Linked DNA regions of Symmachiella dynata. The main gene of each other region encodes a partner of the protein of the gene in region 2 in a complex. Links are inferred from orthologs where the notes say so. Each region holds a gene or a part of one and is shown on either strand. Other genes may lie near its edges.

Region 1 (15,846 bases), 5.7 Mb from region 2 along the record:
CCAGCAAGAATGCGTGCTGGAAAACTGCAAGATCTTGATCTTCGAAGAAAAGATCAGCAACGCCAAAGATCTGGTGCCGCTCTTGGAAGCTGTTTCCAAGGCGAACGCGCCGCTGTTGATCATTGCTGAGGACATCGAAGGCGAAGCCCTGGCAACGCTGGTCGTCAACAAGCTCCGCGGCATCTTGAACATCGCAGCCGTCAAAGCTCCTGGTTATGGCGACCGCCGCAAGGCACAGTTGGAAGACATCGCCATCCTCACCGGTGGCAAAGCGGTCTTCAAAGATCTGGGCCTCAAACTGGAAAACGTGCAGTTGAGCGACTTGGGAACAGCCAAGAAAGTTCGTATCACTGCTGAAAATACCGTTATCGTGAGCGGTGGTGGCACCAAGGCCGCCATTGCTGGGCGTGCCGATCAAATTCGTCACGAAATCGGCGAGACCGATAGCGAATACGATCGCGAAAAACTGCAGGAGCGGTTGGCCAAGTTGGCTGGCGGCGTCGCGCAGATCAACGTCGGAGCCGCGACCGAGACGGCTATGAAGGAACGCAAAGACCTGATCGACGATGCCCTGGCGGCAACGCGTGCGGCGATCGAAGAAGGGGTTGTTCCTGGTGGCGGCGTGGCGTTGGTTCGCTGTGCCAAAGCCATCGACGCTCTCAAGCTCGTCGGTGACGAAGCCCACGGAGCCTCGATCGTCAAGAACGTGTTGGACATCCCGATTCGACGCATCGCCGCAAACGCCGGTTCTGAGGGTGCGGTGGTTGCCAACAACGTTCGCAAGCTGAAAAACAAGTCCGAGGGCTACGATGCTCTCAATGACCGCTACGGCGACATGTTCGGCTTTGGTATTGTCGACCCAGCCAAGGTGACACGAATTGCCTTGCAAAACGCCGCCAGCGTGGCGTGCTTGTTGTTGACGACCGAAGCAATCATTGTTGAGGAACCGGCCGAAGAAGGTGACGACCACCAGCACGACCATGACCATGGAATGGGCGGTGGAATGGGCGGCATGGGTGGCATGCCTGGCATGGGCGGTGGCATGCCCGGAATGGGTGGCATGCCCGGCATGGGTGGTATGCCCGGAATGATGTAAGCATCGGCTCTTCAGAGCTTCCGGTGTGTCGGGGTTTGAGTCTGTGACTCAGAAACGATCAGCACATCGGGAGGATGAGAAGTCGGTCCGAAATGAGTCGATGAAGTCAGCCCCGCGTCCGGCAGAAATGGCGTGCGTTGGGGCAGACCTTTTCAATAAAAACGGTGTCAAAACCAATACGGTTTCAAAACCAAATAACGAGCGGCACGTTCGCTGGTTTTAGCGTCAACAACAGGCGTATACGGTTTTGAGCCGAGTGTTAGCAACAACGAAAACCTTGGCGAACGGATTTTTGGAGCAAACAAGAAGATGCAGTTGAAACCTTTGGATGATCGTGTTGTCGTACGAGTGATGGAAGCAGAAACCACAACCGCCGGCGGCATCGTGCTGCCCGATGCGGCCCAAGAAAAACCCCAACGCGGCGAAGTAGTTGCCGTCGGTCCCGGCCGTTTGCTGGAATCGGGCGAACGCGCTGAGTTGAGCGTTACGGTTGGCGATAAAGTCCTGTACGGCAAATATGGCGGAACGGACATTGAAGTCGATGGCCAAGAAGTCATGGTCCTGCGAGAAAGCGATATTCTGGCGAAAATCGTCAGCTAACGTTGCCCAGTTCACATGACGACGGCGATCGATTTTTTCCATCGCTGCACGTCGATTACTGATCGATCCGATACTGATCGATCCGGTCATTTGCAAGATTACAAACACCCCCGACGAGGAGTGAGATAGCGTGGCGAAACAATTACTTTTTGATGACCGCGCGCAACTCAAGTTGCAGCGCGGAGTACGGACGCTGGCGGACACCGTCGCCGTCACCATGGGACCGACTGGCCGGAACGTCGTGATCGACAAAAGCTTCGGCAATCCCGTCGTGACCAAAGATGGCGTGACCGTTAGTAAAGAAATCGAACTGGACGACCCGTTTGAAAACATGGGCGCCAAGTTGGTCAATGAAGTCGCCACCAAAACCAGCGACATCGCCGGCGATGGCACGACCACCGCGACCGTTATGGCGCGTGCCGTGTTCGAAGCGGGACTGCGAAGCATTACGATGGGAGCAAATCCCATGGTCGTTCGCCGCGGTATTGAAAAAGCGGCCGATGCCGTTTTGGCCTATTTCGCCGAAACGTCGAAGCCGGTCTCCAGTAAAGAAGAGATCGCCCAAGTCGGCTGTATCTCGGCCAACAACGACCGTCCGGTGGGTGACTTGATTGCCGACGCGATGGAGCAAGTCGGACGCGACGGTGTGATTACTGTCGAAGAAGGCAAAGGCAACGAAACCACACTGACGCTGGCTGAGGGGATGCAATTCGATAAGGGTTACATCTCCCCCTACTTCGTCAACGATCCCGAAACCATGAAAGTGGAATTGGAAGATTGTTATATCTTGCTGTTCGAGAAGAAAATCTCGAACCTGCGGGAACTCGTGCCGCTGTTGGAGAAAATTTCACAATCCAGCAAGCCGTTGTTGATCGTCGCTGAAGACGTTGACGGCGAAGCGTTGACCGCACTGGTCGTCAACCGCCTGCGTGGCGTGTTGAATGTGGCAGCCGTCAAAGCCCCCGGTTTTGGTGATCGCCGCAAAGCCATGTTGGCCGACATGGCCGTTTTGACCGGTGGCACGCTGATCTCCGAAGAGTTGGGCATCACCTTGGAATCGGTCGAGTTGAATCAACTTGGCCGTTGCAAAAAGGTTGAAATCGACAAAGATTCCACAACCTTGATCGAAGGTGGCGGAGACTCCGAAGCGATCAAAACCCGCGTGCAACAAATCCGCACTCAAATCGAAAATACCGATAGCGAATACGATCGCGAGAAATTCCAAGAACGTCTGGCCAAGTTGACCGGCGGCGTGGCAATTATCTCCGTCGGAGCCGCTACCGAATCGGAGATGAAACAGACCAAGGCACGCATGGAAGATGCCCTGCACGCCACACGGGCGGCTGTCGAAGAAGGCATTCTTCCCGGCGGTGGTGTCGCTTACTTGCGGGCGATCGAAGCAGCCAAAAGCGTCAAAGCCAAAGGGGACGAAAAGATCGGCGTCGCCATTGTGGCCAAAGCACTTGAGGCTCCGATTCGCCAGATCGCTGAAAACTGCGGCGAAGATGGCGCGGTGATCGCCGACGAAGTCCGCCAAAAAGGCGAGAACATCGGCTACAATGCCCAGGCAGGTGAATATGTCGACATGTTCAAGGCGGGCATCATTGATCCGACCAAAGTGGTCCGCAGTGCCGTCCAGAACTCGACATCGATCGCCGGCTTGATGCTGACGACCGAAGTCTTGGTCACACGGACTGACGACCTCGAAGGGGGCGACAAGAAGGCGGTTGAAGGTAGTATCCGCTAACAAGTCGCGCACTTTGAGTTTTCATAAAATCCGGACGGGCCACCCTTGCGGTGGCCCGTTTTGTGAATCAGCGATTGCAAAACCTAGAATCTGAATACGATACAAAAAATAGCAGATTCTTCGAGCTTCGACTTCGAGAAGGGCTCAAGCGGAGCATAGCTGGCGCAGTGTGTGCGAGTTTGGTTTCGGGTATCAACAATTGCGACTCAGTGTGAATCATTCTTCTTGAAAAAATCGATCGCTTGCGACGGCGGTCATTCCAGTTTGTAGTGAAACCATGGCGGTGATGGCAACGAAACGCGACTATTACGAAGTCCTCGGCGTGGCAAAGGGAGCCGATGGCGATGAAATAAAAAAAGCCTACCGCAAGGAGGCGTTGGCCAATCATCCCGATAGAAATCCGGGGGATGGAGAGGCCGAACAACGCTTCAAGGATGCTGCCGAAGCATTCGAAATCTTGGGGGATGAGCAAAAGCGAGCACGGTACGATCGCTACGGTCATGCCGGCGTGCAAGGCTTGGGGGGCGGTGCTGGCTTCACCGACATCAATGACATCTTCGATTCCTTTGGTGACATGCTGGGTGGGATTTTCGGTGGGTCACGAACAGGCCAACCGGGAGCCGGACGACGTCCCTCGCGCGGTCGCAGCCTGAGAACGGGCATCACCGTCACGTTGCTCGAAGCGGCACGTGGTTGCACCCGAGAATTGGAAGTCCGCCGCCACGAAAACTGTGAGACTTGCGGCGGCTCCGGCGCCAAAGCCGGTTCCATCGCCCAGCCCTGCGACTATTGTGATGGTCGCGGGCAGGTCGTGCAGTCGCAAGGTTTTTTCCGCATTCAGACGACTTGTCCCGCCTGCAGCGGCGATGGTGTCGTGGTGCGGGATAAATGTGAGGAATGTGGCGGATCTGGACGCGAATCAAAAACGGCGCAACTGGAGGTCAAGGTTCCTCCAGGGGTCGATAACGACATGCAGCTTTGTCTGCGGGGCGAAGGTGAACCGGGAGCGCTCGGAGGTCCGCGAGGCGATTTGTATGTGGACATTCACGTGAAGGAACATTCGTTGTTCCAACGCGACGGCAACACGCTGACTTGTCTGGTCCCGATTACCTATACACAAGCGGCGCTGGGCGCTGAAATTGAAGTCCCCATTCTGACCGGCCGGCACGACCTGAAAGTCCCAGCCGGCACGCAAACGGGCACCGAATTTCGGTTGCGGGGTTTAGGCATGCCCGACCCGCATGGACGAGGGACGGGAGACTTGTTGGTCGAAGTCCAAGTGGACGTTCCCAAAAAACTCACGGAACGACAAGAAGAGTTGCTCCGCGAGCTGGCGGAGTTGGAAGAGGCTCACGTCAGCCCACATCGCAAGTCATTTTTTGAGACACTCAAGGACTACTTCACAGGCGAAGACGAAGAAACCTAGAATTGATCGCCCCGTGAATCGGCGGTCCTTTCCCTGGACGATGATCGGTAAGGAAGAAATCTCGTGGCAGACGAAACACCCAACGAAAATCCCGACAACACAGCGGCCGAGGCAGCGGCATCTGACGATCAAGAACCAACGCTCGAAGAGCAGTTGGCCGCAGCGATCGCCGAACGGGACACAAACCTAGACCGCTGGCGGCGGGCTGAAGCGGAATGCGAAAACGTGCGCAAGCGGATGCGTCGCGAATTGGAAGAGGCGCGCAAATACGAATCGCTCGGACTGTCGCGCGACATTTTGCCTGCGCTCGATAACCTCCAGCGGGCGATTGACGCAGCAGGACAGACGCACAATCTGGATCAACTGATTGAAGGCGTCGAATTGGTGGCGAAGCAATTCCAAGATGCTTTGAACAAGCATCAAGTCATTGCGATCGATGCTGTCAACAAGCCGTTCAATTCCGAACAGCACGAAGCGATGCAACAAGTCCCCTCCGCCGATCATCCCCCGATGACGGTCATTCAGGAGCTCGAGCAAGGCTACACCCTGCACGACCGCTTGGTGCGACCCAGCAAAGTGATTGTCTCCAAAGCTGTGGAATAAAAGAGGTTTTCGCGCGGAGGATGTGGGTTGCTCTTTCCGCTATCATTTTTCAAGTAGTCCGGGACTGGTTTGCTCCGACCGCTGGCCATTTTCCTCGCTAAGAGGTTTTACGTCTCGACAAAGGAACTGCGATGCCGACGTACGACTACGTTTGTAAAAGCTGCGACCATCAGTGGGAAGTGTTCCATTCGATGAAGCAAAAACCGATCCGCAAATGCCCCGAGTGCGGCAAATTAAAAGCGGAGCGGATGATCGGTTCGGGCGGCGGAATCATTTTCCGTGGATCGGGTTTCTACGAAACGGACTACCGCAGCGAATCGTACAAGAAGGCCGCCAGTGCGGATAAGACCGCAGCGGCGAAAAAGACCGAATCCAAGCCAAGCACGTCCGACACAAAGGCGAGTTCGTCTGGAAGCAGCAAGTCGAGCGATTAAAGTCGGCCGGAGTCGTAACCGGTGTTGCCCCCGGAAATTGCTCGTCGCCCCCCGTTTCGAAAATCGCGCTTGACGCCGCACGAGTGTTGAGGCGACAATTTTGGCGGGGAGCCGTTTTGGCAGTATGCACCGTTTTTGAATCCGGGAAATCCGTGCGATGATTCAACTCATGACTTGTCCGATCTGCGATAAAGCTGTCTCCGCCGTCGAAGCAGCTGAGTCCAAGACATTGCCATTTTGCAGCCGACGTTGCCAACAGATCGATTTTTTCCGTTGGACGGATGGCCGATACGCCATTGAAGAATCCTTGGATGACCGGCCGGACATTGTCGAGAAACTCGCCGAAGAGTTTGACGAATTCGATGAGGCGGACGGTTAACTTGCTATGGCCAAATGCGATCAAGGGTACTTGTGCGAAGTCTGCGGCCAAGCCGTTCCGGGTATCACGGACAGCGATCTGTATTTGCGCTATGTGATCGGCCGCGTAGAAATCGCAGCACTGCATCGCGAACCCGAGCGTCATCTCCACTGCAATCCCGTACTATCGCAGTTCATTGTCGACGACAAATTCCCGCCGGTCACGGTTGAGGGCGATTTCAGCAAATGTCACATGGATGACGAATCCCGCCGCCGCGAAGAAGAGTTGGTCACGCGCGGCTGGCAACGCTTGAAGGAAGTGGGCCGCTTAGGACTCAGCGTGCCGGAATATCCACTCCCGGGTCTCTAAGTCCCGCAGCATGACTCGGTGACTTTTGAGATCACACTGCAGCTGAATATTTCATTCGGCATAGATGCTGGCAACGGGCAATGTGAATCCGGGGAGCACATCGCCGCCGTCGAGACTTTCCTCGATGCCGACAATTTGTTCCTGATCGACCGCTGTGTAAACGCGAACCTGTTTCCGCAAATGGTCGACGTACCACACAAGACGGACTCCGACCTCGAAATAATCGCGGAGTTTCTCCTGCATCTCCTCGGCCGTGTTGCCTTTGCTGATGACTTCGATCGCCAAATCAGGCACCAAAGTCGCCACAGGCGTGCGTGGGACTTTGCCGTCGGGAAGTTTATGCCGAGCAATGAAGGAGACATCAGGAATCCGGACTAAACCGGGCGCGAGCCGTAAGATGCCGTCTGCCCCCAATAGAATCCCGAGATTATTTTGTCGAATGAAATCGCCGAGGAACTGGCCAAGCAACATCGCAATATACGACTCATAGGTTCCCATGGTTTTCTCCAACAAAACGCCGTCGACCAGCTCATACAGACGATTTTCGCGGTCATGAATGTCGACCACGTCCTCCTCGGTGGCTGGGTCGGAGTCGTGTGGGAGGCGGATACGAGATAGCGGCATTGCACCGTAGCGTGCCGCTAAGTCAACCGCGGTCCAGTCGGCGGCTATGGAGTCGACTGCGTGAGACATGGGGGCTTGTTCTCGAAAAAACAGCATTTCTTGGTTTACTTCACCAATTATCCGCTGCGATTGGCTCCGGAACAAGTCCAAATGAGGACCGCCCCGATACACAGTGAGGGAACCCGTACAGCCATTTCAGTGTCTATTGGGACGGAATATTGTGCCTGCGCAGCGGCTAGGCAGGCACTAAGCCGCGTTGACAGAAAGTCGGAGTTTCTCGATACTCACTGATGAAGCAATCGAGGTCAATTTTGCTAGGCCAGAAAGTGCTGATCAATGCACGCGTGGAAGGTCTCTGCGCAGGCTGATCTCAAAACAGACGTTTTAAGACAAGCGGAACACGGGTGGAAACAGCGGTGAATGTAGCGACAACAGCAACAATACCGGACTTAAAATCGTACACGCGCGAAGTCGCTGAACGTGCGCAACAAGCTGCGCGGGGTCTGGCGCTGGCGAGCGGGGGGCAAAAGGATGATTGGCTGCGCCGGTCGGCGGAGTTGATTCGTGCGCGTGGCGACGAGATTTTGGCCGCCAACGAACAGGATATTGCCCAGGCACCGGAGTACGGACTGAATGCGGCAGCCGTTGACCGATTGCGGCTCACCCCCGAGCGATTGGAAGGAATTGCCACAGCGCTTGAGGAAGTCGTTGCGTTGCCCAATCCGGTGGGAGAGGTCATCGACAGCAACATCCGCCCCAACGGGTTGGAGGTTCTCAAAGTCCGCGTTCCGTTGGGAGTGGTCTTTTTCATCTACGAATCGCGGCCCAATGTCACAGTCGATGCGGCCGCGCTGTGCGTCAAAAGCGGCAATGCGGTCATTCTGCGGGGAGGCAAAGAGGCCTTTCACAGCAACCAGGCTTTTTATGCCATTCTGCAAGAAGCGCTCAGCGATGTTGGGTTGCCGGAGCAGGCTGTGCAACTCGTGGAAACAACCGATCGAGACGCGGTGGGGCATTTTTTGCGGCAGAGTGACAAGATCTCCGTGACGATTCCACGGGGCGGCAAAGCATTGATCGAACGGGTCGCCGCTGAAGCGACAATGCCGGTCATTAAACACTACGACGGAAATTGCCACGTCTATGTGGACACGGCAGCGGATTTGGATGCGGCGCTGCGAATCGTGATCAACAGCAAATGCCATCGCCCCGGTGTCTGCAATGCGGCCGAAAGCCTGCTCGTACATCGCGAGGTGGCGGAGACGTTTCTGCCGAAAATGGCGGCAAAGTTCGCCGAGCAAGGTGTCGAGATGCGGTGTTGCGAACGTTCGTTACCGCTCATGCCGGGTGCGGTCCCGGCGACACGCGAGGATTTTGCTGATGAGTTTTTAGACCTGATTATTTCCATCAAGGTGGTCGATGACTTGCAGGCAGCTATCGATCATATCGAAGAGTTCAGTTCGCGGCATACCGAGGCGATCGTCACCAACGACTTAGCGGCGTCGCGGCGTTTTTGCGCGGCAGTTGATTCGGCGGCGGTGATTGTGAATGCCAGCACGCGATTCAACGATGGAGGTCAATTCGGTTTGGGAGCCGAGATTGGCATCAGCACCGATAAATTTCATGCTCGCGGGCCGTGCGGTTTGCGGGAATTGACCAGTTACAAATACCTCGTGCAAGGCGCGGGACAGATTCGAGAGTAAGGTACTCCTCGAATCGGTAGACGGCAATGGGTGGAGGCCAAGGATGGCAGACGTACTCAGCCAATCAGAAGTGGAATCGCTGTTATCAGCGCTGGATCCGGGTGTGCAGGTCCGTCAAAAGCGCGCGGATGATCCGAATTCCCAAGTCAGCATCTATGACTTCAAACGCCCCGAACGCGTCAGCAAAGAGCAGATGCGGGGGTTCCAAGCGCTGCACGAAGGTTTTGGCCGGGAATTCGGGGCTGCGCTGAGCGGGATGCTGCGGACGATTGTGGAAGTCAAACTGATCAGCGTCGACCAATTGACCTACAGCGAATTCGTATACAGTTTAGAAAACCCGTCCTGCTTTAATTTGCTGACTGCCGAACCGTTGGAAGGGCATATCATTCTTGATCTGAACCCGTCCATTGTGTTTCCGATCATCGATCGACTCTTGGGGGGTGGACGGGAATCGACACAGAAATTGCCGGGACGGCCGCTCACAGAAATCGAAGTGCGACTGGCCAGCCGCATCACCAACTTGGCCATCGAAGCCTTAAAAAATGCTTGGGCACGGATTTGTCAATTGGACCCCAAAATCAGTCAGGTCGAGAGCAATCCGCAACTGGTGCAGATCGTGCCGCCCAACGAAGTCATCGTGTTGATCAGCTTTGAAATTACGATGGGGGAAATGCGGGGCATCATGAATTTGTGCATCCCGTTTAATACCATCGAACCGTTGGCCGGCAAATTTTCGTCCAACGCCTGGTCCACCTACACACAAAAACAGGCCGATGCGCGGCAGTCGATGAACCTTGAAACGGGGGTTAATCATGCAAAGGTCAAACTGGTGGTTCGATTGGCAGAGACACACTTAACCAACAGTGACCTGCTGAATATGGCTGTCGGGGATGTGATTCCCACCGGCACAGAAAAATCGGAACCTTTGCAGGTCGACATTGAGGGCGTGCCAAAGTTTTACGCGCAACCCGGCTCCTACAAAGGGTATACCGCCGTACAGATTGGAAAAGCGATCCGTGCGCCTGAGGATGTTGTCGAGGAAAAACTGAAGAGTATCGCAGCAACAAAACCACCGCAGGCGCAAGCAGCGACATGACATTTAGCCAACAGCGGGGCTTCTGGGAGGTGTCCTGCACAGATATTTTTCTCCGGCAAGGCGTAAGATGTCGTGGGCAAGTCCTTGACGGAGTGAGGTTTAGGGGTCAAAATATCCCCAGAGTAGTACAATCGTTCTTGCTTGTCAGGTTGCTAAGAACGGTGCGGGTTTGACGAATAGATCGTTATGGCCCGCATATCGGGCTGTGACACCTGACAATTCGAGAAGTGTCGTAGACGCATATCTAGGCGCTGCGGCGCAATAAAAGTTCAGACGTATTTTTTACCATGAGTTGCCTAGTTCAAACTGAAAAGGACACAAACTATCGACACAAGTCATCGACTCAACGATCAAATCCGCATTACACCAGTGCGGGTTGTGAGTCATACGGGGGAAATGCTGGGAATCATCCCCACAGCCGACGCACAGCAAGTTGCGTATGACGAAGGCCTGGATCTTGTAGAGGTTGCTCCGAACGAACGTCCTCCCGTGTGCCGCATTATGGATTACGGGAAGTTTAAGTACGAACAGAAGAAACGGCTGGCCAAAAACTCCAAGCAGCATCACGTCCAACTGAAGGAAATTCGGGTCCGCCCCAAAACGGGCGACCACGACATCGACTTCAAGGTCAAACGTGCACGCACGTTTTTGCAGGGACGTGATAAGGTCAAGGTGAACATCATTTTTCGCGGCCGAGAATTGGCGCACAAGGATCGGGGCATGGAGATCCTGAATAGCATCATCGAAAACTTGGACGACATCGCGAAAGTTGAAAAATTTCCTAGCATGGAAGGTCGGAACCAGATGAGCGCAATCTTGGCTCCGCGGGCGTCCTAACCTCGGTGGGAGACAAGAAATCGTTTCAAAACCCTCTGGCGTGTCCTGTTGACTGATCAGCAAGTTCCTGGAACATCCGCAACCGGGTTTTGAAACAGATTCTACGGTTTTCGGCGACTCAGCGGTGAAATCCAACGGTTGATCAGGCATCTGTGCCGATCAGATGGATCATTGCGGGGTGATTTTCGGGGTCCAGCTAGAGATTCCTCGAGCGGCAGACGTTTTTTTGCACGCGCAGGCTGGCTTTCCGAAACGGAAGTCCGCTATAATCCGCGACTTCTGAAGATATTCAAACCAATTTTTCATAGACTCTGGCGGCGGGATCATGCCCAAGCAGAAGACACACAAGGGAATTAAGAAGCGGTTCAAAGTGACTGCTACAGGGAAAGCCAAGCATCGCAAGGCTTTTCGTGGACATATCTTAGGGAAAAAGACCTCGAAGCGTAAAAGCGATTTGCGCCAGGATGGTGTGCTCGTCGGCGCCGAGGCGAAGCTGATCCAAGCCGCTTTGCGGCCAAGCAGTTAACGACGCACGTGTTCAGAATTGCCGTATTGGATTGAAGGCGGGCCACCTTGGTGGACAAGGCGCCAAGGCTCGCTTCGCCTTTGCAGAACAATTTTGCGGGGGGAATTTCCCCTGGGCAATTCATGCTGGGCAATACAGAAGATCTATGGGCCGGGACGCACTCCCGGAAATCCGCTCGAGCCACATCGCTGCACAATTTAGACAACAGGTAGTTTAGAGTCATGAGAGTTCGCAAAGGCGCCGCTCGTCGGCGTGCCAAAAAACGGTTATTCAAAGAGGCCCGCGGTAATTTCGGGGGCCGTAAAAACTTGACCCGTACGGTCAAGGAAACCCTCGTCCGCTCACGGGCATTTGCGTATCGCGATCGCCGCGTGCGGAAACGTGATATGCGCAGACTGTGGATCACGCGGATCACCGCCGCTTGCCGCAGTCGGGGCATGAGCTATTCCCGGTTTATCAACGGCTTGCTCAAAGCCGAGATTGCCCTGAACCGCAAATCGCTCAGCGAGTTGGCCATCCACGAGCCGCAGATTTTCGACGAACTGGTCGAACTGGCACAGGCTCAAGTCGCTGCTGCCGCTTAAACCGGCTGCCGGCTACTTGCTGGTCATCATGCTCATTTGCCGAACACGCAATTCCTCGGTCCCCGCCGCCTGCAAAGACGCGCGGGGATCGATTTATTTCGGTCCCATGATATCTCCCTCCGATTTCCGTAAACCTTCATCAAAACGGCCAAACCTCTGATGGAATCCGTCAAGCAGAAATTCGACGAGTACGCTCAGGAGGCAAAAGCTGCCATTGAAGCAGCGACTTCTCCTGAAGTCTTGGAAAAAATTCGGGTTGAGTTTCTTGGCGCCAAAAAGGGCCGGCTCCGCGATTTGCAATCGTTATTAGGTAAGGCAGACCCGGAACACCGCCCTGCCCTAGGCAAGCTGTTCAATGAAGTCAAAACAGCAGTGACCGCCTGTTACGATGAATACAAGAAACAGCTCTCAGCCCCGAAAACGACTGCCGCAGGGCTCGACATCACCCTGCCCGGTGCGGTGCCGCGATTGGGGAACCGGCATCCCCTGACGCAGACGATTGATGAATTCAAAGAGATCATGGGGCGGATGGGATTCACCGTCGCCTCCGGTCCTGAGATCGAGGACGAACACCACAACTTCGAAGCACTCAACATCCCCGACGACCATCCGGCTCGGGACCCGCTGGAGAATTTCTATCTAGCAACGGCAGAGACCGCGGCCGGCGGGCCGTTGTTATTGCGCAGTCAAACATCGACCGTGCAGATTCGCGTGATGGAACAGACCGAGCCGCCGATTCGTATTATTTCGTTGGGCCGCGTCTACCGCCCCGACACGATGGATCGCACGCACTCCTGCATGTTCCATCAAATGGAAGGCTTGATGATCGGCGAATCGGTGACGATGGCCGAACTGAAAACCGTGTTGCGGTTGTTCGCGCAAACTTACTTGGGGCATGACGTGCATGTCCGCTTTCGGCCCTCGTTCTTTCCCTTCACCGAACCCTCGGTGGAAGTCGACATGAGCTGGGGCGATGATTGGTTGGAGATTGGCGGCGCGGGGATGGTCGATCCGAATGTCCTGCGTTCAGTCGGCTACGATCCTGAGAAATACTCCGGCTTCGCATTCGGTATGGGTGTGGAACGGTTCTGCATGCGACGGCACAACATCCCCGACATCCGCGAGTTTTACACCAACGACGTGCAATTCCTGCAGCAGTTTTAACAAGTTGTGACCGTCGAACGTTGAACATAAAGTAGGGCAGGCTCCCGCCTGCCGTCATCATTCGCGGCAGGCGGGAGCCTGCCCTACAGAAACTTAGCGAGCGGGTTTAACTACAAGTCGGTTCAAAGGAGATACCAACGATGAGTGTACCAACAATTGCTCCCGGCACGACAAAAGTGGGTTGGATCGGCACCGGTGTAATGGGCCAAAGTATGGTCGGGCACCTGATCGACGCCGGCTTCGCAGCCACCGTTTATACTCGCACGAAAAGCAAAGCCGACGCGCTGATTGCCAAAGGGGCTGTCTGGGCCGATTCGCCCAAAGCAGTTGCCGAAGCCTCGGATGTGATCTTCACGATTGTTGGTTTTCCCAGCGATGTGCGGGAAGTGATGTTGGGCGAAGACGGCGCACTGGCCGGTTCAAAGGCGGGCAACGTGCTGGTGGATATGACCACCAGCGAACCGTCGCTAGCCATTGAAATCGCCGAAGCCGCGCAAGCGAAAGGCGTGCACAGCGTTGATGCCCCGGTCTCGGGTGGCGACGTGGGTGCGAAAGAGGCGCGGTTGTCGATCATGATCGGCGGCGACAAAGAAGTCGTCGAAGCGCTGAATCCCTGTTGGGAAGCAATGGGCAAAACGATCGTGCATCAAGGCCCCGCCGGCGCCGGGCAGCACACGAAAATGGTCAATCAAACGCTGATCGCCAGCGGCATGATCGGCGTCTGCGAAGCGTTGCTGTATGGTCACAAAGCGGGCTTGGATTTGCCAACGGTTTTGCAATCGGTGGCGACGGGTGCAGCGGGAAGTTGGTCGCTGTCGAATCTCGGCCCACGCATCATGGACAACAACTTTGACCCCGGTTTCTTCGTCGAGCACTTCATCAAAGACATGGGCATCGCCCTGGCCGAAGCCAAACGGATGGGCCTGTGCCTCCCCGGCTTGGCGCTGGCGCACCAGCTATATCTCTCCGTCCAAGCCACCGGCCACGGCCGCGACGGCACGCATGCGTTGCAACTGGCGCTGGCTGAGATGTCGGGAGTGGATTGGCGAAAGCGGTAGTGGTATTTGAAGAGCGCATGGCAGACCTGCTTGTCCGGATGTTGAAACGCATTGTCATGTGACGGGAGACCTACGGTCCGGTTAAGTGCGGGGTCAGGAGACCCGCGCACAACTTCCGAGCGATGGAATAATACTCACGCAAAGCCGCCAAGATCGCAAAGGCGATACGGGGATCATCTCATTCATGATCGATGGCGGCGTGGCGGGGATGCCGTTTCTGTGAGAGAATTGTTTCCGTCAGTTGGACGCGATTTACGCAAGCTGATGCCTAAGCGCATCGACGTCGCAAATTTCTTTGCGAACTTGGCGGCTTTGCGTGAGGCTTTTTTGTCCTGCGGCTAACTGGCACCCCACCGCAAAAGTAGGGTCAGCTGTGTGTACAGCCGGACCCTATGAGGCTTATTACACCCCAGACCATTGGCGAGACCTACAACGTAATGTCTGTTGGTTTCGCCCTTCCCCATTTGAATGCGTGGCGAGGTCGTATACGGTAGTGGTATTTAAAGAGCGCATGGCAGACCTGCTTGTCCGGATGTTGAAACGCATTGTCATGTGACGGGAGACCTACGGTCCGGTTAAGTGCGGGGTCAGGAGACCCGCGCACAACGTTGTGGCGGAAACGGTAACCATGCGGTCAAGGCTCTAATCCGATGCAACCGACGCCTCAATGGTGGATTGTCGACAAACTTAACATTCGAGACGTTGAGTTAGATTTCACTTCATCGAGCGGGGAACGGTTTAGTACGCAGGCGGTCTATGCCGGGGTCACCTGTCTGGTTAACGCACTGGACTATGTGCAGTTCCATGCTGATCCGACGCAAGTCATTGTCTGTGCGGAATGTGGGAACACGGGATGCGCGGCAGGTGGATGGATTTGCATTCGACGGTTCGGCGACTTCGTTGCGTTCTTCCCCGCTTTTAGCCAAATGTTTGACGCGTGGAACGACGCGTCGAAAGGCTTCGGAGAACCCGAGGAGTTTTCGCCACCACCGTATGTTGCGACGCACGGGATTCCATTGATCCCTTCTTGTGTCTACACGGAATGCAATACAGCAACGTCGGCTCTCCCTGGCTTGGATGCGATAAAGCCGATCACTGCAGGCGAAGCCGTTTGGCTAACCCAGTGGTTGGCTCCCTTGCATGTTCTCGGGAAAAATCCACGGCGGCCACGCCTGCTGCATGAGGCGATTCTAGCGGTAAAAGATGGCAACCTCATCGACGAAATCGACTGCCTGAGGCGATTTTTGGACGACAACTTTAACTCGTCCGCAGTACTTGCACCGGTCGCTACTTACGAGAACTCAATAATCGAATTCTATCTCGAAGGTCCCGGGACTCCAGCTTGGCGGCCACTCTCCCACATTGGAGATCGATTGGCTTTTCATTTTGAGCCCAACGCAACCTTGGACTTTTTGGTCGAAGATTCGTAAGCTTACCTCAAGTGCGGGGTCAGGAGACCCGCGCACAACGTTGCGGCGGATTGGCGAAAACGGTAGGAATCCGGTGGGCTGTGCGAACCACTTTTGTGATTTTTCGCAGCATTTATTTCGTTTTTTTGCCTTGCCTAGTAGGAGTCACATAATGTGACAGGCAATAAAAAGCGGAGGTACCCCCAAGTGGTTTC
Region 2 (15,654 bases):
AACCATTTGTGGAACAGCCAATGTAAAACGTTGTGTCTTCGGTTGACGATCTTGCGAGTCGAAGTCCCGGATTCCGCCCGGTCTTTAGATGGTGATATCCAGTTCAAGTATGCCGCGATTTCGTGTGATTCCTTGAGCCGTCGGCGCTGCGGTTTCCGCTATCTCTTCGCCTTCAGCCGCACTGCGATCGTCTTCACCGTAAGTCGTTTGGTCCTGTGGCCCTTGGCCTCGTTCGCCTTGTTCTGTGAATCCCTGTCCCAGAGCGCCCCCTTGGTCATTGGGCGAGTTGTCGGCCAGCATCACCTCAATGCGTTCCACACTCGCCCCGTTTTGGACCAAGGCTTCCTTCAATTGCGGTAAGCTGTCTAAGAGGATTTTCTGGGCCGCCGACGATTGTGCATCAATCCGGGCTGAGACTTTTCCATGTTCCACGGCGACCTCAATACGCAACGCCCCCAGTTCCGGCGGCGTCAGGCGCATGGTGACCTCTTGGCGGTTTTCGGCAGAGGTACGGACTGCGTTGGCGATGCGCATGGCGAAATCAGGTCGCTGAACATCCACAGCCGTCTCCACTGTGGTGGTCGTAGATGTCCCGACAGTTCGTGAGACATCCGACTGCTGCGAACTGGGTGCGGGTCCGCCCAGGACCGATTCCGTCGATTCCTGCCCGGTCGCCGAATCATCAACTGCGACAAGTGGACTTTGTACGCCCGCTGATTCTCCCGTCTTCGTCAACGAATCGGTAGACGACGCTGTGTTGCTCGATTGCTGCTGTGATTGATCGTCGGACAAACCGCTCTGCGATTGCTGACCGTCCATTGAAGTATCCAGCGGTTGTTGCGGCCCGGCTTTGTCGGAAGAGACTGTCTCGGAGGTCTCAGAGTTTTTTGCGGAACTGCCTGCCGTTGTTGTCGGCGGTGAGGCAGGCTGTGGATCGGTCCCCTCGTCCGCAGTTGCCAATCCATTTGTATTTTCAACGACGGATTGTTGCTGCGCGGTTTGAGATGTTTCGGTTGGCTGTTGTGGAGAATTTTTCTGCGCGACTGGCGGTTCATTGGTCTCCGACACATTGTTTGCTGCATTCTGACCAGCCGAGACTTGAGGCTCCGTCGTTGGCGGTGAAACGGGCGCTGGACGACTCTCTGTCGGCGACGAGGAAGCCGTTTCGCTGGCGGGTGTTGTCGTAGCCACTTGGGAGGCTGCTGGATTCTCGATCGCCGGTTGAGCCGCCTCAACCGGTTGCCCGCCCGCCCCGGTCGCATTTGCCGGCTGATTGACCGTTATTGTTTCCTCCGCTGCAGATTCCAGCCCGGTCCCCTCATCCGCTTGTTGATCATTGGTCAACGGCGAGTTGGCGGATCCATTGCCTGTGGCAGCTAAAGCGGTCACCAGACCTTGTGGAGGCGGTTGTACGGTAATCGTGGTTGTTTCAAAAGAGGAAGCGGTCGTTTCGGAATCCACATTCGCGGTTGTGGTTTGCGTCGCCATTAGCGTTGCCACGAATTCTGCCGGCGGCGCACCTTCAGCCGCTTTTGGCGGGTCGGCAGGCTGCTGACCGGCATCCGTCGCCGCTTCGGTCGGTTCAGTCGGTTCGGTTGAAACCTGTTCATCGGCGCTGGTGTTTTGCGCCTCGGCGCGTTTTGAGTCCGCGGGGATCTCTGGGCGCTGCCGCGCTGAATCAGAAGAACGGTCTTCTGCCGACGGCTTCTGTGCCGCGGCTTCGCGCGTCGACGATGGCGCGTCATCGCGAGGTTCGTTCCGCCGGGATTGACGGGTCTCGTCCATCGAACCAGACAGCACATCGCGAAACCCACTCTGCGTGGAATCGCTGCGGTTTGCCGACGTGTCCAGCGACGAAGGTTTTGCCGGTGCCGAAACCGGAAGTGCATCGATCGAAAAGTTAAAATTATCCGAGGACATAACTCTTGTTCCTGTCAGCGGGTCGGTTTCCGATCAACGATTTCGAACGACGCATTCGGTGCACCCGCTCTATCGTCCGTGACGATTTCGCCATGTGCCATTTGTGTTGGCTAGCCGGCCGGGGTGGCTACCTGTGGTTGTCCGTTTTCGGAGTGTTTGTTGATCACGGAACTGGTTGGTTCGCCGCGATAAATCGATTCGTAGATAAGCCGTGCGCGTTGTGCTCGTTCCTGTGCCAGTCCTGTTTTAAATTCCTTGAGTATCTTCGCAATGTTTTCGTCAGGCATACCTCGTAGCAAGATGACGTCTTCCTCAACGGTCAATTCCATCAAACGATCGACGGCAACCTTGGGCGAAGAGGCCAAAAGAATGCCTCGCGCCAGTTCCGTGGCTTCGGCCGTGTTTCGTTCGTTGACCTGCTGCAATTCAGCATTGAACGATTCACGGTCTTTGATCAACGCCTTTTGCTCGGCGGTCACTTCATCGCGAAATTTCATGACGTCGTTTAACAATTGTTTGGCAAGGTTTTCGCGTTTTTCGATGCCCAAAATCGCAGTCACCCGTTTTTCGCTGATCTCATCCAGCGAGAGTTGCCGCGTTTCTTGTTCGTTGTCTTGGACGTCGATACCCAGCAAATCCGAGCCGGTCAGAATGACTTCAATTTCTCGAAACGTCCGCTGATTGAGTTGTCCCCGCGACCAAAGCACCCCTAAACCGACTGCTTCGGTGATGACGGTTGCAATGCAGAAACAGGCGAAGATCACGATGCCGGTTTTTAACATAATGGCACCTCATCTCGATTCGTGGCGGACCAACTGTCCTCGAGTTCGCGTTGAGCGCGCTGTTCTTGGAGTTGCATAAATTCCGCCTGTTGCTTCTCCTTCAGATTCTCCAGAGCTTTGACATCTTGATCTGCTTTGACGAGTGTTTGGCGGCAGATTTCCAGTTGCTCAGCAACGAGGCTTTGTTGATGTTCGATCCCAGCGATTTCCGACGTCAGTTGCCCGGCATAGTACCGTCGCGCCGCTGTGGCATCGATGTTCATGTTGCGTGACGAATTCAGATCGCGCAGTTCCTGCAATTGCCCGAGACGTTGCTGCACAACGCGCTGCATTTGGGCTGCTAACTCCGCGTCGTGGCTGAGGATTGTCGCCAATGCCTGGCGGCATTGGTCCCGTCGTCCTAAACGCATGTTGAGCAATGTTTCGAGTTTGAACTGGAATTTCGGCACGGTCGTGACTTATCTCAAATTGCGTTGGGAGAACTATGTCCTGTTAGTAAATTTGCAGATTGGGTTGAAAACTGAATCTCGTGTCGTCACGCCGAGGCAGCGTGTGTTTCGTCACTTGCAGAACTGTTTTGCAGCAATGATTCACGGACTTGGGACAACTGCAACAATTGCTCGATTGTGCTGTCCAATGCCGCCGATTCGGACATGCCTTGTTGCAAAAACTGTTGAATCGCCTCACGCATTCTCAAACTCACGTCGACCTGTTGGTTCGAACCGGCTTGGTACGCTCCAATCGAGATGAGGTCCTCAGATTCCCGGTAGGCGGCTAACAGTTGTTTCAAGCCATCGGAGGCAGCGCGATGTTGGTCGGTCGTCACGTCGGGCATTGACCGACTAATACTGGCCAAAACGTCGATCGCTGGCCAATGCGCCTGATGCGCCAGCTTTCGAGATAGCATGATGTGTCCGTCAAGGATGCCGCGTACTGTATCTGAGATCGGCTCATTGGCATCGTCAGCTTCAACCAAGACGGTGTAAAAACCGGTAATGCTCCCCCGATCGTTACGTCCGCTACGCTCCAGCAGTCGCGGCAGCAGGGCAAAAACACTCGGTGGATAACCCCGCGTTGCCGGGGGTTCGCCGGCCGCTAAACCAATTTCTCGTTGGGCCAGCGCAAAACGCGTCACGCTGTCCATCATCAGCAGGACGTCTTTTCCTTGATCTCGAAAGTGTTCCGCAACCGCCGTTCCGACAAACGCCGCCCGCAAGCGTTGCAGCGCCGGCGCATCACTGGTCGCCACGATCACTACACTGCGGGCGAGTCCTTCGGGTCCCAAATCCTTCTCAATGAATTCCCGGACTTCACGTCCCCGTTCGCCCACCAGGACGACCACGTTCACGTCCGCTGTACTATTTCGGGCCATTTGTCCCATCAACACACTTTTGCCGACACCACTGCCGGCAAAGATTCCCAACCGTTGTCCTTTGCCGGCGGTCAATAATCCATCGATCACCCGCACGCCGGTTCCCAAAGGGGTATCGATGCGCGGCCGCTTTAAGGGAGAGGTTGCCTCGGCGTGAATCGGCGCACGATGCGGCAAGGCGGCCGGGACACCGGAGTCAATGAACCGCCCCCGACCGTCGAGCACGCGTCCCAGCAATTGGTCGCCGACGCGAATGCCGGGAACGCTCTGCACCATGGTGACGCGATTGCCGCGGCGGATGCCGGTCAGTTCGTCGTACGGCAACAACAAGGTATGCTCGCCTTGAAAACCGATCACCTCGACCTCGACGCTGCGGCCACTTTCGGTGGCGATTTTACAGACCGATCCCAGCGGAGCCGGAAAGTCGCTGACAGCGACGGTCAACCCGACGATCTTCGTCACACTGCCGGACAGTCCGACCGGCAAGATGCGTTGAATTTGTTCTTCCAGTGCAAGCATGATGGTGGCTTTTCAAGTGGCGAGTGGTCGGTGGCCAGTGGCCGGAAAAATATTCCCCTCTGCTGTCGGAGAGGGCGCGTTCAACCTGGGTTGTTTAGACGCTATCGTCTAACAGCTCTTGAGCGATGCGGGCGAGTTTGGTTTCGAGGCGTGCATCGACTTGGCCATGTTTGGTATCCACCACACAGCCTCCCGTGGTGACGTGCGGATCAGCGACAATTTCGGCCGTTCCTGCGGTGGAAACGGTCGCCACCAATTCGTCGCACCAGTCGCCCAGGTGGTCCGCGTCGTCAGGATTCAAACGAAGTTTGATTTGCGGATTACCAGCCGCTAGTTCCAGCGCTTCGCGGATCGTCTCTTGCACGAGTTCTGGACGCTGCTGCAATTCCGCATGCAGTAGTTTTTCGGCGATCGCCACACTGAGTTGAATGGCCGTGTTCTGCCAAGTGGTCAACCAACGGTTGCGTTCAGTGTTGAGCGCATCTACGGCCGCTTGTATTGCGGGTAAGGCTGCGTTTAATCGTGCGGTCGACAGTTCGTCCGCTTTATCGGCGATCGCCTTTTGCTGGTCTTTGAGCCCTTCTTCATGCCCGGCGGCAAGTCCCTGCGCGTGCCCTTGCTCCTGAGCCTCGGCACGCAATTGTTCGGCTTCGGCCCGCGCGTCGAGCAAAATTTGTTTTGCCTGTGCGCTAATCTGTTCAATGTACTGATCACATCGTTGGCGCAAGTCTTCGTAATTGAACGCGACCTTTGAGCCAATGTTGCGCGCGTCGTGGGCTTTGAGAAGCCGAGAGGGTTGTGTGGCCGGCATGGGGTTGAGGTGTCTTTGTTAATAGGATTGAACTGGAAAACAGAAAGTTTGCCGCGTCTGGTCGGCAGTCGCAAAGCCCTTACGTGATCAATTGTTCCGCTTCGTTTCCAGTGGCAACGGTAATTTCGCCGCTGTCTTCCAAACGGCGGACTGTGTCGACAATCTGTTGTTGCATAGCCTCGACATCGCTGAGTTTGACGGGGCCTAAGTAGTCCATTTCTTCTTGCAGCATCGCAGCGGCGCGTTGCGACAAGTTGCCCATAATTTTCGCTTTGAGGTCTTCCGAAGCGCCTTTGAGCGCCAATGCCCATTGGCTGTTGTCCACTTCCTTGAGCAGCGATTGCACGGATTTGTCGTCGAGCTTGAGAATGTCGTCAAACACAAACATCAGTCGTTTGATCTCGTCGACCAAATCGGGATTGTCCTGTTCGAGATTTTCGAGGATGCCTTTGTTCGTCATGCGATCCGTAACGTTGAGAATTTGTGCAACCGACCCGACTCCGCCTGCTTTTTCCATCGATTGGCTAAACATCGTTCGCATCCGGGCGTGCAAGCTGCTTTCCACGTCGCGAATCACCTCCGGGCTGGTTTGTTCCATCGTGGCAACACGGCGAACGACGTCCAACTGCTTATCCGAAGGCAGCCGCCCCAACACTTCGGCAGCCAAGCCCGACGGCAAGTGCGACATGATCAGCGCAATCGTCTGGGGATGTTCTTCGATAATGAAGGTGATCACATTCTCCGCCGAGACTTTATGCATAAAACCAAACGGCACCGAACTCATGGATTGCCGCAAGGAATCAATAATTTCCGCCGCCTCGTCCTTTCCCATTGACTGTTCGAGTAAAGCATAGGCGTGTTCAATCCCGCCGGATTCAATATGCCGACGCGCTCGTCCTTGCAAATAGAACTCCTCCAGAACCGCTTCTTGTTCTTCTTGGGTGACGTCGTCTAATCGTGCAATTTCCAACGCAACCTGTTCGATCGCATCCTTATTGAGTTGGCTGAGAATCTCGGCGGACATGGTCCGGTCCAAACTCAACAACAAGACGGCCGACTTACGCACTCGTTTCATTTGGGATTCGTTCGTAGGGTGCATAGCGATTTCGATGTCGATTTAGAATAAAAGAGGCGACAAATGCAGGTTCCGTTTATGGATTAGCTGGAGAGCCATTTGTTCAACACGGCTGCCGCCATCTCGGGATTGTCTTTGACAAGAAGTTGCACATCGTCCCGCCGCGAGGGGGGCAGGACTTCGACTTCGCGAACCGGTTCTTCTGGTTCGTCCGGTTTGGGAGGATTCAAAATGGCGTCAATATCCGGTTCCGGCGCGGATGGCACGGCTTTCATGCTGCGATTGAGCATAAACAACGCCGCTAACGCGAATAGGCCCAAGCCAACACTGCGGCCGTAGGCGTTGACCATCCCGCCTGCGGTATCCATGATTCCTGGTCCTTCCACCACCTCAGGAGACGCCCACGGCGCACGGATCACAGTGACCAACGATGTCGGGTCTTCGCTGGGGGGAGCGGTCACCAACTTGGAGACCAATTCCGTCACCCGCGGTTTAATCTTGGTTTCTTCAGCCGTGACCTTGGCCTGATACGCCGCCTTGTCTTCCTCCGAAGCCTCGGGGCCCGGGGCAAGGACACCTTCGTCTGCCAGGCGCTCTCGATAATAGCTTTCGGGAATGGTAATCGTGGCGGTCGAGGAGACTGGTCGTAGACCTTGAATCACACCGTACGATTCTTTGCCACCGGTGATGCTGTTCTTCTGGGATTCATCGAGTTGAAATTCCCGCTCCTGCGCCGGTTTGGCCGTGGCACGGACTTCGAGTGGCGTATTGCCCACGACGCCCGGTTGGTCACTGCGTTTGTTTTCGCGAGAATTTTCAGTCTTGGATAACGTCGTCTGTTCGATCACGATCGGCTTGGCGTCATAGGAAACGGTCCGCTCCGTCGTGGCTTCTTCTTTTTCTAGTTTGACGGCAACCGTCACCACCACACCGCGAATGAAACTCAGCGCGCTGAGAATTTTTTCCTGCAGCAACGTTTCTTCTTCGTTGCGGCGTTGGAAATACATATCGTTGGAATCGATGTCCTGGGGATTGTAGGCGCGATTCGTGCCCAAGTTGATCACAGAAACGCTGTCGGGACTAATCCCGACCGTACCAGCAACCAAGACCTGCATCGATTTGCGTTCGTGCGGCATCAATTCACGGTCCCCCGCCATCCGCACCGAGACGATTCCAGTACGGGGTTTACTCTGACCGAAATATCGTTGGCGTTCCTTCGGCGGCCAATTCACCGTGGCCTCCTGGACACCATCCATGTTGAGAATTTGTTGGCGGACCTGTTTCTTGCGGCCCTCTTCGGTTTTTTCTTTGCGTGCATCTCCCGACGACCAAGGGCTTTCATCCTGCAACACGTTGATGACAATGTCCGAGATTTCCGGCGGAAGTCCGCCCTGCCCTGCGAGTGCTTTGGAAAATTCCGCTTCGCGCCCCTTGGGGACGACGATATCGATGCCCTCCAGATCCCAGCCCGACAAACCGGTAGAAACCATTGCTCTGTGCACCGTTTGCAGCTCATGCGGCTTCAGAGCGATCCCGGGAAATAACGGGACGTGATCCGATCCCGAGCCTTTGTAGGAATAGACCAGCGGCGCCGCGATCAGCAGCGCCACGATCATCGTGTACGTTCCCTTTTGGCTGGGGCTAAAGGACTGCCACAGATCGCCGATCTGTTTGAATATGTTTTGAATGCCGTCCATGGCGTTTATTGAAGTTTTCTAGGTGAAGTGAAGAGCGTGTGAGAACAACAGCGGTTTTTTTCAGCGGTTAAAACCGCATGTCCTTGATTTCGTTGTAGGCGTCGACCATCTTGTTGCGAATCTGAATCATCGTACGAAACGCGAGTTCCGCTTTTTTCATAGCCATCATGGCATGGACTTGAGTGTCCTCATCACTGACGAGCGACGATTCAATGGCCGCATAGGCTTGCTTTTCCTGCATGCCAACCTGGTTGATGGAATTCAATAAGGCTTCTTGAAAATTGACCTGCGGCGCGTCCGCTCCGGCTGCGCCGCCGACAGCGCCCCCAATGGGCGCGTGCGGCATTTTCGGCATGGCCGGAAACAAGTTCGATTGAAATCCACCAATGGAACCGGGCATCGTCTGTTTCGATAAAAGGGGGGAAAGGGGAAGTTGTGTGCCACTGGCTTGGCCAGTGTTTTGTCAGTCGTTCTGGCAGTCGGTTGTTGCACTGGCCAAGCCAGTGGAACCCCAGTGCACTTGGTGTCAAAGCACTAAGCCAGGATCTCCAGCGATTTGTTGAACATGGTTTTGGACATTTCCACAGCCGATATATTCGCTTCGTACGCGCGGCTGGCGGCGATGGCATTGACGAATTCGGTCACGATATCAAATGCGGGATACGCCACCATTCCGGTTTCCTTGTTCGCATCGGGATGGCCGGGATCGTAGACCAAGCGCGGTGGCGATTCGTCCAATTTGACTTCATACGAGACCGGTACGCCGCGGGTCATCCCGTCACTTTGTGATGTGTCGGCACTGAAGTTGACATACCGCCGCTGATACGACCCGCCATCCGGTTCGCGCGTCGTGTTCACGTTGGCGATATTGCCCGCAATGGTATTCATCCACTGCCGCTGGGCAGTCAAGCCGCTGGTGCTGATGTCGAGTGTTTTGAACATGGTTCTGCCGTTAAGAAAAAATAAGTGTTAGACCCGTTCGGAAATCACTTGCTGTAACAAGGCCATTTGAGCATTGATGAATTCGATCGCGTAACTTTGCAGCATCCCGTTTTTAGTCATCTCCATCGCTTCTTCTTCGATGCTGCGATTATTGCCGTCTTGAAAAGTCAAGTTGTAGGGTGGGGCTTGGACCGCCTCGAAAACTTCCGGTGTGAACAAGTCCGCAATATCGGGTTGTGTTGCTTGGCTGTCGCCCGGAAACCCCGGAGAAGGAAACGGAGGCATCGGGTATTGGCTTTGGGATTGTTTGGGTTGGCTTCGCAGTTCAATTGCTTCCCGCAGCAGAGATTGGAACTTCTTAACGTCCAAATCCCGCATGCGGTAATCGTCGGTGTTGATGTTGGCCATATTGCCGGCCAAGATTTCTTGGCGGCGTTCGGTGAACGAGGCGACCTGTTCCAGTAACGGAACTGTGGTGGACTGCAATATTGAATTGATCATGACATGAACCTTTCGTTACGCAGCTCGTTTGAACGGTTGATTGGAGCCGGGGCCGCCGCGCGGCGGATAGCCGTAATCGCGCAGTTTTCCAGAGAGCGTTCGCAGACCGATCTGCAACGCTTGTGCAGTTTTTTCGCGGTTGCCGGCAAAACGCGCGAATGTTGATTCGATGAGTTTGCGTTCCATTTCCTTCAGCGACATGCCGGTTTCGGACGAGTTGTGGTCTTGCGTCGGGGCGGCCAACCAGGGACGAATCAGTTCCGGGGTCAATTTAGGACCGCAGTCGATGGCACACCCTCGCTCGATCAGATTTTCCAACTCCTGAACATTCCCCGGCCAGGCATAGTTGGCCAGAATATCCATGGTGGCCGCCGGAATACGTTTGGCCGGTTTCCCCTGTTTGAGAGCGATGTTGCGGAGAAAATGTTCTGTGAGTGCTGCGATGTCGTCGCGATGGTTCTTTAGTGCGGGTGTGGGGAGGATCCGTGATGCGATTTCCTTGAGTAGGTCCTCACGGAATAGTCCCTGCCGCGCTTGATGACTCAGGTCGTAGCGGGTTGTGGTGATGATGTGCGTGTCCAGCGGACGGTATTCGGTTGCTCCCAAACGGCGAAACCGCCGCTCGCGCAACACCTGTGCAAAGTCGGCTTGAATCATGAACGCCATTTCGTCGATGTTTTGCACAACCAACGTGCCGCCGGCCGCTAAGTCCAGCCGTCCCGGTCGCGGTTCACCACCTCGAAACGAATCGACTGCCGTGTCGCCGAACAGTTCCCGCTCCAAGTGTGCGGCGGTCAAGATTGAACAATCCAGCGTGATGAAGGGACGATGGGCTCGTGATCCCAAATCATGCAAAACGCGAGCCACCAATTGCTTGCCGGTGCCCGGTTCTCCCTGAACCAACACGGGCGCGTCCCCATCGGCACAGCGCAGAGTTCGTAAACGCAATTCGCTAATCGCCGCACTATTTCCGACGATGTCATGTGTTCCTCGTTGTGCAAGTTGTCGCGTAAGGCGGGTGTTCTCCGCAATCATTTCAGCATGCGCCAATACTTGCTGTATGATGCTGCAGAGCATTTCCGGATTCACGGGTGGGGCGATCACCACACAGGGCTGCGATTGCATCTTGTCAATCATTGCAAACGGAGCGGCAGTGTGAGCGATGACAATGTGCGGGGTCGGCTGCGAACTTGTCACCAGTGCGGTGATTGCCGCGACCGCCGATTCGCCATCTTCGTGCACATTGTAAATCACCAAATCAAATTGCTGGCTGCGCAACAACAGTTCGGCATCGGCGGGCGAATGGACGGCTGTTGCCCGTCCGCCGAATTCGACAAGCCCATCCACCACGGCGGTACGGCTGTCAAGCTGATCGCCCACCACGAGCGCGTGCGCGGTGAGTGTCTGTTCCTGACGGACGTCAGCCCCGTAGATTTTTAACGGAGAGGCATTCAGGTTGTGGTCGTTTCGATGGTCCATGGGTTGATTCAATGCAGCTGATTTGAAACGGCGACTGGAATCGTGTGTGGAAATAATGTTGGTCATTGTCCGATGTCCAAACGGCGGTGTGTCGCGGGTGCCAGGCTATCGCGATAGGCTTCGCTCACGCGGCCACCTTGGTCGAGGTTTTTTAAATCCTGTTGTGTGGCTGCGCGACGTTGTTCAATGCGGTCGGTACTGGCTTGTTCTTGTCGGACGAGTTCCGCGAGGTCGGACTCCGTGCCGGTGAGTAAATCCTCACATTGTTGGCGTGTTTCACTGTCGAGTTCATCGCGTTGCATCTTCCACAAAGCTTGAATCCGCGGCCGATGCTTGGCGTACTCTTCCATTTGGTTCAAAACTTTTTGTTTCTTACCCAAGACGACCAACAATTGGGTGTAGTCATCCTCATTGATTAACCGATCCTGATTGCGGGACAATTCCAACAACCGGCTGCAACATTCGCGGTGTGCCGCGAAGATTCGCACAAAGTTGAACGTGGGAGATCCGGTCATAGGATGGTTTCGAAGTCAAGAAAAAAATAAAAGGTGGCCGAGACAGAACGTGTATCGTTCAGCAGAAGGTCTTTAAGCAGAGGGTCGATTGTGCAATTCAATAGCCCATTGCAACCAATCTCTCCATTGGTCCTTATTCAACGCTTCGCTGTGTTCCAGAAAATCCTGATCTGGGATTTGCTCCAAAATAAATTTCGCCTGCGCCAGCGCCCCACGGGCATCCAACGGACGATTGAGCCGGTCATAACAGTTCGCTTCCTGGACCATCGCCCGTAGTGCATCGGGATGGTTTTGATACCGTCCGGCCGCTTCGCGATAACGAATCACCGCTCCGTGATAGTCTTGGAAATTGAAAAAGTTGTTGGGGATTTCAAAGTAACAGTTCCGCAAGAACTCACGCCCCAACGCGTCGATGCGGCCCGCATCCGACGCCAACAACAATTCCGTCTTCAACCGCTCATAGTTACTGTTGGATTGATCAAGCAGTTGTTTCATCTGGTTGAAAAACTGGTTGCGGGCGTTTTCGGTTTCAGCGGCTTTCATTTTTGTTTGCTGATATTCGGCGCTGCGCTGACACGCCTTGGCGAGGTAGTAGCGAGCCTCCATCAACATTTTGGTTCGTTCGCGATGCCGCGGGTCGATGGTTGCCTTTGTCGGGAGGTCAAATCGTTTGACATATTCATCCAACCGGATGATCGCTTCGTCCCAGCGCCGATACGCGGTGAATTTCAGTTTTTCCGCAGCTTCCTGATCTGTCGCTTCCACCAACGCGGCTTGCATCGCCAATTCTTCACAGGTGAGATGCAGCAGTTTTCCCAGACCAAACAACGCGTCTTGCCATTCCTCCGCCGCAGGAGTCAGTTGGTCGGAAATCAACATTTCCCGCCAAGTTTGTTCCGCCAATTCATGGCGATCGGTTTCGAAATAGCACGTGCCAATCAACAGCCGCGCTTGAAAGGCCATGACATGCGTGGGATGACTGGTGATGACTCTTTGAAAATGTTTCAGGGCATCCTCAAACAAATGCAGTTGCATCAAGACCCGACCCTTGAGCACCAAGGCGGCGGGCAACTGCTTAGTGGGATTCGTATTCAGAAACAACGTGAGGTAGTTCACGGCACTTTGATAGTCATGCCCTTTCAAGAAGTGCTCTGCCGCCATCCACAAATCGGTGGGATATTCGGCAGACGTCTTTCGCTCGGCAGCCAGGAGTGCGAAGGCTTGCCCGCTACGTACCCAGCGGTTTTCGAGTTCGCTTTGTCGTTGCTGACGTTTCTGGTTGTCGGCAACCGCGAGTTGATCCTCAAGATGCTGCGCAGCTTTTTGATTTGCCAACGCCGCATATTCCCGGGCCAAAGCCGCAGGAAACAGTGGAGCCATGTGTTCGGAAAGCGCGATCGAGTGTTGATACAACTGCATCTCGTTCCAGGAATTCCAGGCATCCAAAATCACACCGCGAAATACCTTGACGTCGATCCATTTGTTACTGAAGTCGCTCGGGTTGTGTACCTGCCGCAGGACATCGTGGTAGGTCTCCAGCGCCTTTTCGTGAAAATCCTGCCGTCTCAAAATGTCCGCCGCCCACAACTGCGCCGCGACAGCTTCGTGTGATCCACGATATTGTTTGTAGGTGCGTTCGTAATAATTGCGAGCTGCGTCGTAATGGACGGTTTGATTCCTGCGATCCCGTTGGGCCAACCGTTGTTCGCACAATCCCATCAGGTACCGTGCTTGTCGTGGAAACTTTTGTTGCAGACCCTTGCCCGCTTCTACGGGACGTAATTTTTCCAAGGCCTCACCGTACTTGCCGGCTTTCATGAGCACCTCAGCCCGCAGAATAGTAATTCCGTCGGTTTCCGCATGGACATTGGCCAAGGCCTCTTCGGCTTCGGTCGGCTTGTCCATCGCATACAAAATTTGTGCACGCTGCAAAAAGAGACGGTCGCGCTGTTGATCGTTCAATTCGGGTGAGGCAGCGATGGCGATGTTCAGCTCGTGCGCCTTCGCCAGATCTTCGGCCGTTTTTGAATAAACATACGTGTCCGCCAGCAACAATCCCGATTCGATCTTGCCGGGGGCGTAGGATTCCACCGCTTTTTCCAACAACGGTTGCGCCGCCTTGGCCCGGCCAATGCGATACATGCTCAAGCCCAGAGCATAGGCCCATTGCGCTTCATATTCTTCAGTCAAGGCCCGTTCCTGAGCCTCTTCCAAGAAACTTTTGGCCACTAGATACTTTTGTTCGCGGCCTTCGTCCTCGGTCAGTTTCTCAGCTTGCCGAAATGCAACAATGCCCAAGATAAACTGGTCGCCGCCCGGAAAATCAGGATCTTGGAAACCTTCTTGCTGGATTTCTTGAGCGATGCGTGCCGCGGGTCCATCATCGCCGGTTTTTAAAAATTCGAGAGCCTCTATTAATTTCTCGGAGTTCGTTGGCCCTTCCTCGCGTGTGGCGACGTAGATCCCGGCGAACAACAACAAAAAACCGACCGTCGTAAAACCGGCCAATTTCAAATTCGCCGGCGTGACCCAATCCTGTGCGCTGCTGGCCACGCCCCGAAACTTGTCCATCAATCTGGCCACAAGACCCAACGGCGGCTGAAAATCATCGACGTTTTCCAAACCCTCTACGCTCGGCGCATCGGCCAGCGCCGTATCAGATTCCGGTAGTCCGGATTCGGATTGTTGGGGTTCGGTCGCCATGGAGGGACGTCCGCTAAGTTAGGAATGGAACGCGTGACTCATCTCGAATGAACATCCAAGAGGAACGAGTCGCAATTGTTGGTGAAGTGTGGTCGCTGTGGAGAGGTGTCTAAATGCCGTCGAAACGCGTGAATGCAGACCTGCCCGCATTCGCGGGGAAGGAATGACTTCGCGCAACGAATAAGTTCGCGCAACGGATAGGCAGCGGCGAGACGCAATGCGTCATGGCCACAGGTTCGTCAATGAGTATTTATGAGAGAGTGTCTGTGAAGAGGGAGCGTGTAATACCCGCAACCGTTCGATTCTGTCAAGATGGCTTGCGCTGTGAATCGTTATTATACAGCCGCGTCCGAACCCTCTCTCAGAACAGATAGATTTCTCATAACGAACGGATCAATTGCCCTTGATGGGCTCCCTGGAATTGCGTAGTATCCCGCCCCCTCTCTCACTCACATTTTCGACAACTCATCAATTTCTGTAACACCGACAAGTTCGCGTGGCGCACGTTGCTCGCCTACCGAATTTCATACGAGGAATTTCTCGTGATCGTACCCCAACGACGAGACGTTTTGTGGAAACAGCTACCCATGAAATGCACATTTGCTGCCGTTCTGTTGACACTTTACCTCTCGGGCATTGCCGCAGCTCAGTCGAGTTCGGCAGCCGAATACCAGGTCTATCCGCTGCGGCATAAATCGGCGACTGAAGTCGAAAAAATGCTGGTGGAACTGCTGGATAATCTCGACGACAACACGCACCTGGTTGCCGATCGTCAAAACAATCAAATCTTGCTCCGCGGGCCGAAAAACGCTCAACAGATTGCGCAGCAGCTGATCAAATCGGTAGATCGCAAGTCGAAGACGACTACAGCTCCGGCCGAGACAAAACCGGTCGTCCAATCCTATCCGATCGAGCCTGCCGGACTGCAAGAAGCAGCCGACAGCCTCCGCAAACGATTTCAAGAGAACCGCAAGGTCCGTGTCGCGATTGATGTCGATGCTTCACGGTTACTGGTTGTGGCGCCCCAACAGATTCATGACTGGATCTCGTCGCGATTGGACGAACCGACACCGCCGCTAGAAATCCAAGAGGTGGAACGGACGATCACGCTCAAAGCAGGTGCTCAACCAGGTCAGCCCGTCGAGCCACCGTCGACCGACCCGCCGCGTGAATTGTTTGTCTCATTGATCAATTCCCAAGCAGCCGACATCCTACCGATGTTGCGGCAATTGTTCGGAAAGCGCATGCAACCGATCCGCGTCAACGAAAGTCCCGAGCAGAGTTATGTCCTCTCGAAAATTGCGGGACACGATGTCGAAATTACCATCGACCGCCGTC

What was found.
Region 1: the proteins of fliG (region 2) and fliM are in contact, whole or in part, in a crystal structure (PDB 4QRM), measured with the Thermotoga maritima proteins. The link is inferred for Symmachiella dynata from one-to-one orthologs. Residues at the interface, in WP_004082903.1 of Thermotoga maritima: Phe122, Ser125, Glu126, His127, Pro128, Gln129, Thr130, Val133, Glu157, Arg161, Leu164, Leu165, Arg167, Ser169, Glu171, Val172, Glu175, Ile176, Asn179, Lys182; in WP_004081085.1 of Thermotoga maritima: Tyr124, Leu127, Asp128, Ile130, Met131, Gly132, Gly133, Pro134, Glu136, Pro139, Arg141, Thr144, Glu145, Ile146, Glu147, Ser149, Ile150, Lys153.

Annotation. Positions count from the first base shown.
Region 1 is NZ_CP036276.1:5,803,490-5,819,335, forward strand. Bases 8,047-11,026 are described here. They hold fliM (flagellar motor switch protein FliM), read left to right. Parts: upstream 8,047-9,000; coding sequence 9,001-10,053; downstream 10,054-11,026. Other genes in these bases: Mal52_RS21945 (glutamate-5-semialdehyde dehydrogenase), read left to right, coding at 8,047-8,957; infC (translation initiation factor IF-3), read left to right, coding at 10,360-10,890. In the rest of the region: groL (chaperonin GroEL), read left to right, coding at 1-1,096; co-chaperone GroES, read left to right, coding at 1,406-1,696; groL (chaperonin GroEL), read left to right, coding at 1,827-3,443; molecular chaperone DnaJ, read left to right, coding at 3,730-4,869; Mal52_RS21920 (nucleotide exchange factor GrpE), read left to right, coding at 4,933-5,472; Mal52_RS21925 (FmdB family zinc ribbon protein), read left to right, coding at 5,604-5,906; Mal52_RS21930 (DNA gyrase inhibitor YacG), read left to right, coding at 6,064-6,285; Mal52_RS21935 (hypothetical protein), read left to right, coding at 6,292-6,633; Mal52_RS21940 (Uma2 family endonuclease), read right to left, coding at 6,685-7,326; more of Mal52_RS21945, read left to right, coding at 7,674-8,046; rpmI (50S ribosomal protein L35), read left to right, coding at 11,216-11,416; rplT (50S ribosomal protein L20), read left to right, coding at 11,638-12,000; pheS (phenylalanine--tRNA ligase subunit alpha), read left to right, coding at 12,160-13,164; Mal52_RS21975 (NAD(P)-dependent oxidoreductase), read left to right, coding at 13,305-14,222; Mal52_RS21980 (hypothetical protein), read left to right, coding at 14,873-15,652; Mal52_RS21985 (hypothetical protein), read left to right, coding at 15,806-15,846. UniProt on the Bacillus subtilis protein: One of the proteins that forms a switch complex that is proposed to be located at the base of the basal body.
Region 2 is NZ_CP036276.1:123,302-138,955, reverse strand. Bases 4,482-7,269 are described here. They hold fliG (flagellar motor switch protein FliG), read right to left. Parts: upstream 6,480-7,269; coding sequence 5,484-6,479; downstream 4,482-5,483. Other genes in these bases: Mal52_RS00440 (hypothetical protein), read right to left, coding at 6,563-7,269; Mal52_RS00450 (FliH/SctL family protein), read right to left, coding at 4,688-5,404; Mal52_RS00455 (FliI/YscN family ATPase), read right to left, coding at 4,482-4,593. Outside these bases: Mal52_RS00470 (flagellar hook-length control protein FliK), read right to left, coding at 85-1,920; Mal52_RS00465 (hypothetical protein), read right to left, coding at 2,031-2,702; Mal52_RS00460 (flagellar export protein FliJ), read right to left, coding at 2,696-3,151; more of Mal52_RS00455, read right to left, coding at 3,238-4,481; more of Mal52_RS00440, read right to left, coding at 7,270-8,176; flagellar hook-basal body complex protein FliE, read right to left, coding at 8,244-8,576; flagellar basal body rod protein FlgC, read right to left, coding at 8,711-9,118; Mal52_RS00425 (flagellar basal body rod protein FlgB), read right to left, coding at 9,146-9,619; Mal52_RS00420 (sigma-54-dependent transcriptional regulator), read right to left, coding at 9,635-11,164; Mal52_RS00415 (hypothetical protein), read right to left, coding at 11,161-11,613; Mal52_RS00410 (tetratricopeptide repeat protein), read right to left, coding at 11,686-14,316; Mal52_RS00405 (secretin N-terminal domain-containing protein), read left to right, coding at 14,904-15,654. UniProt on the Bacillus subtilis protein: One of the proteins that forms a switch complex that is proposed to be located at the base of the basal body.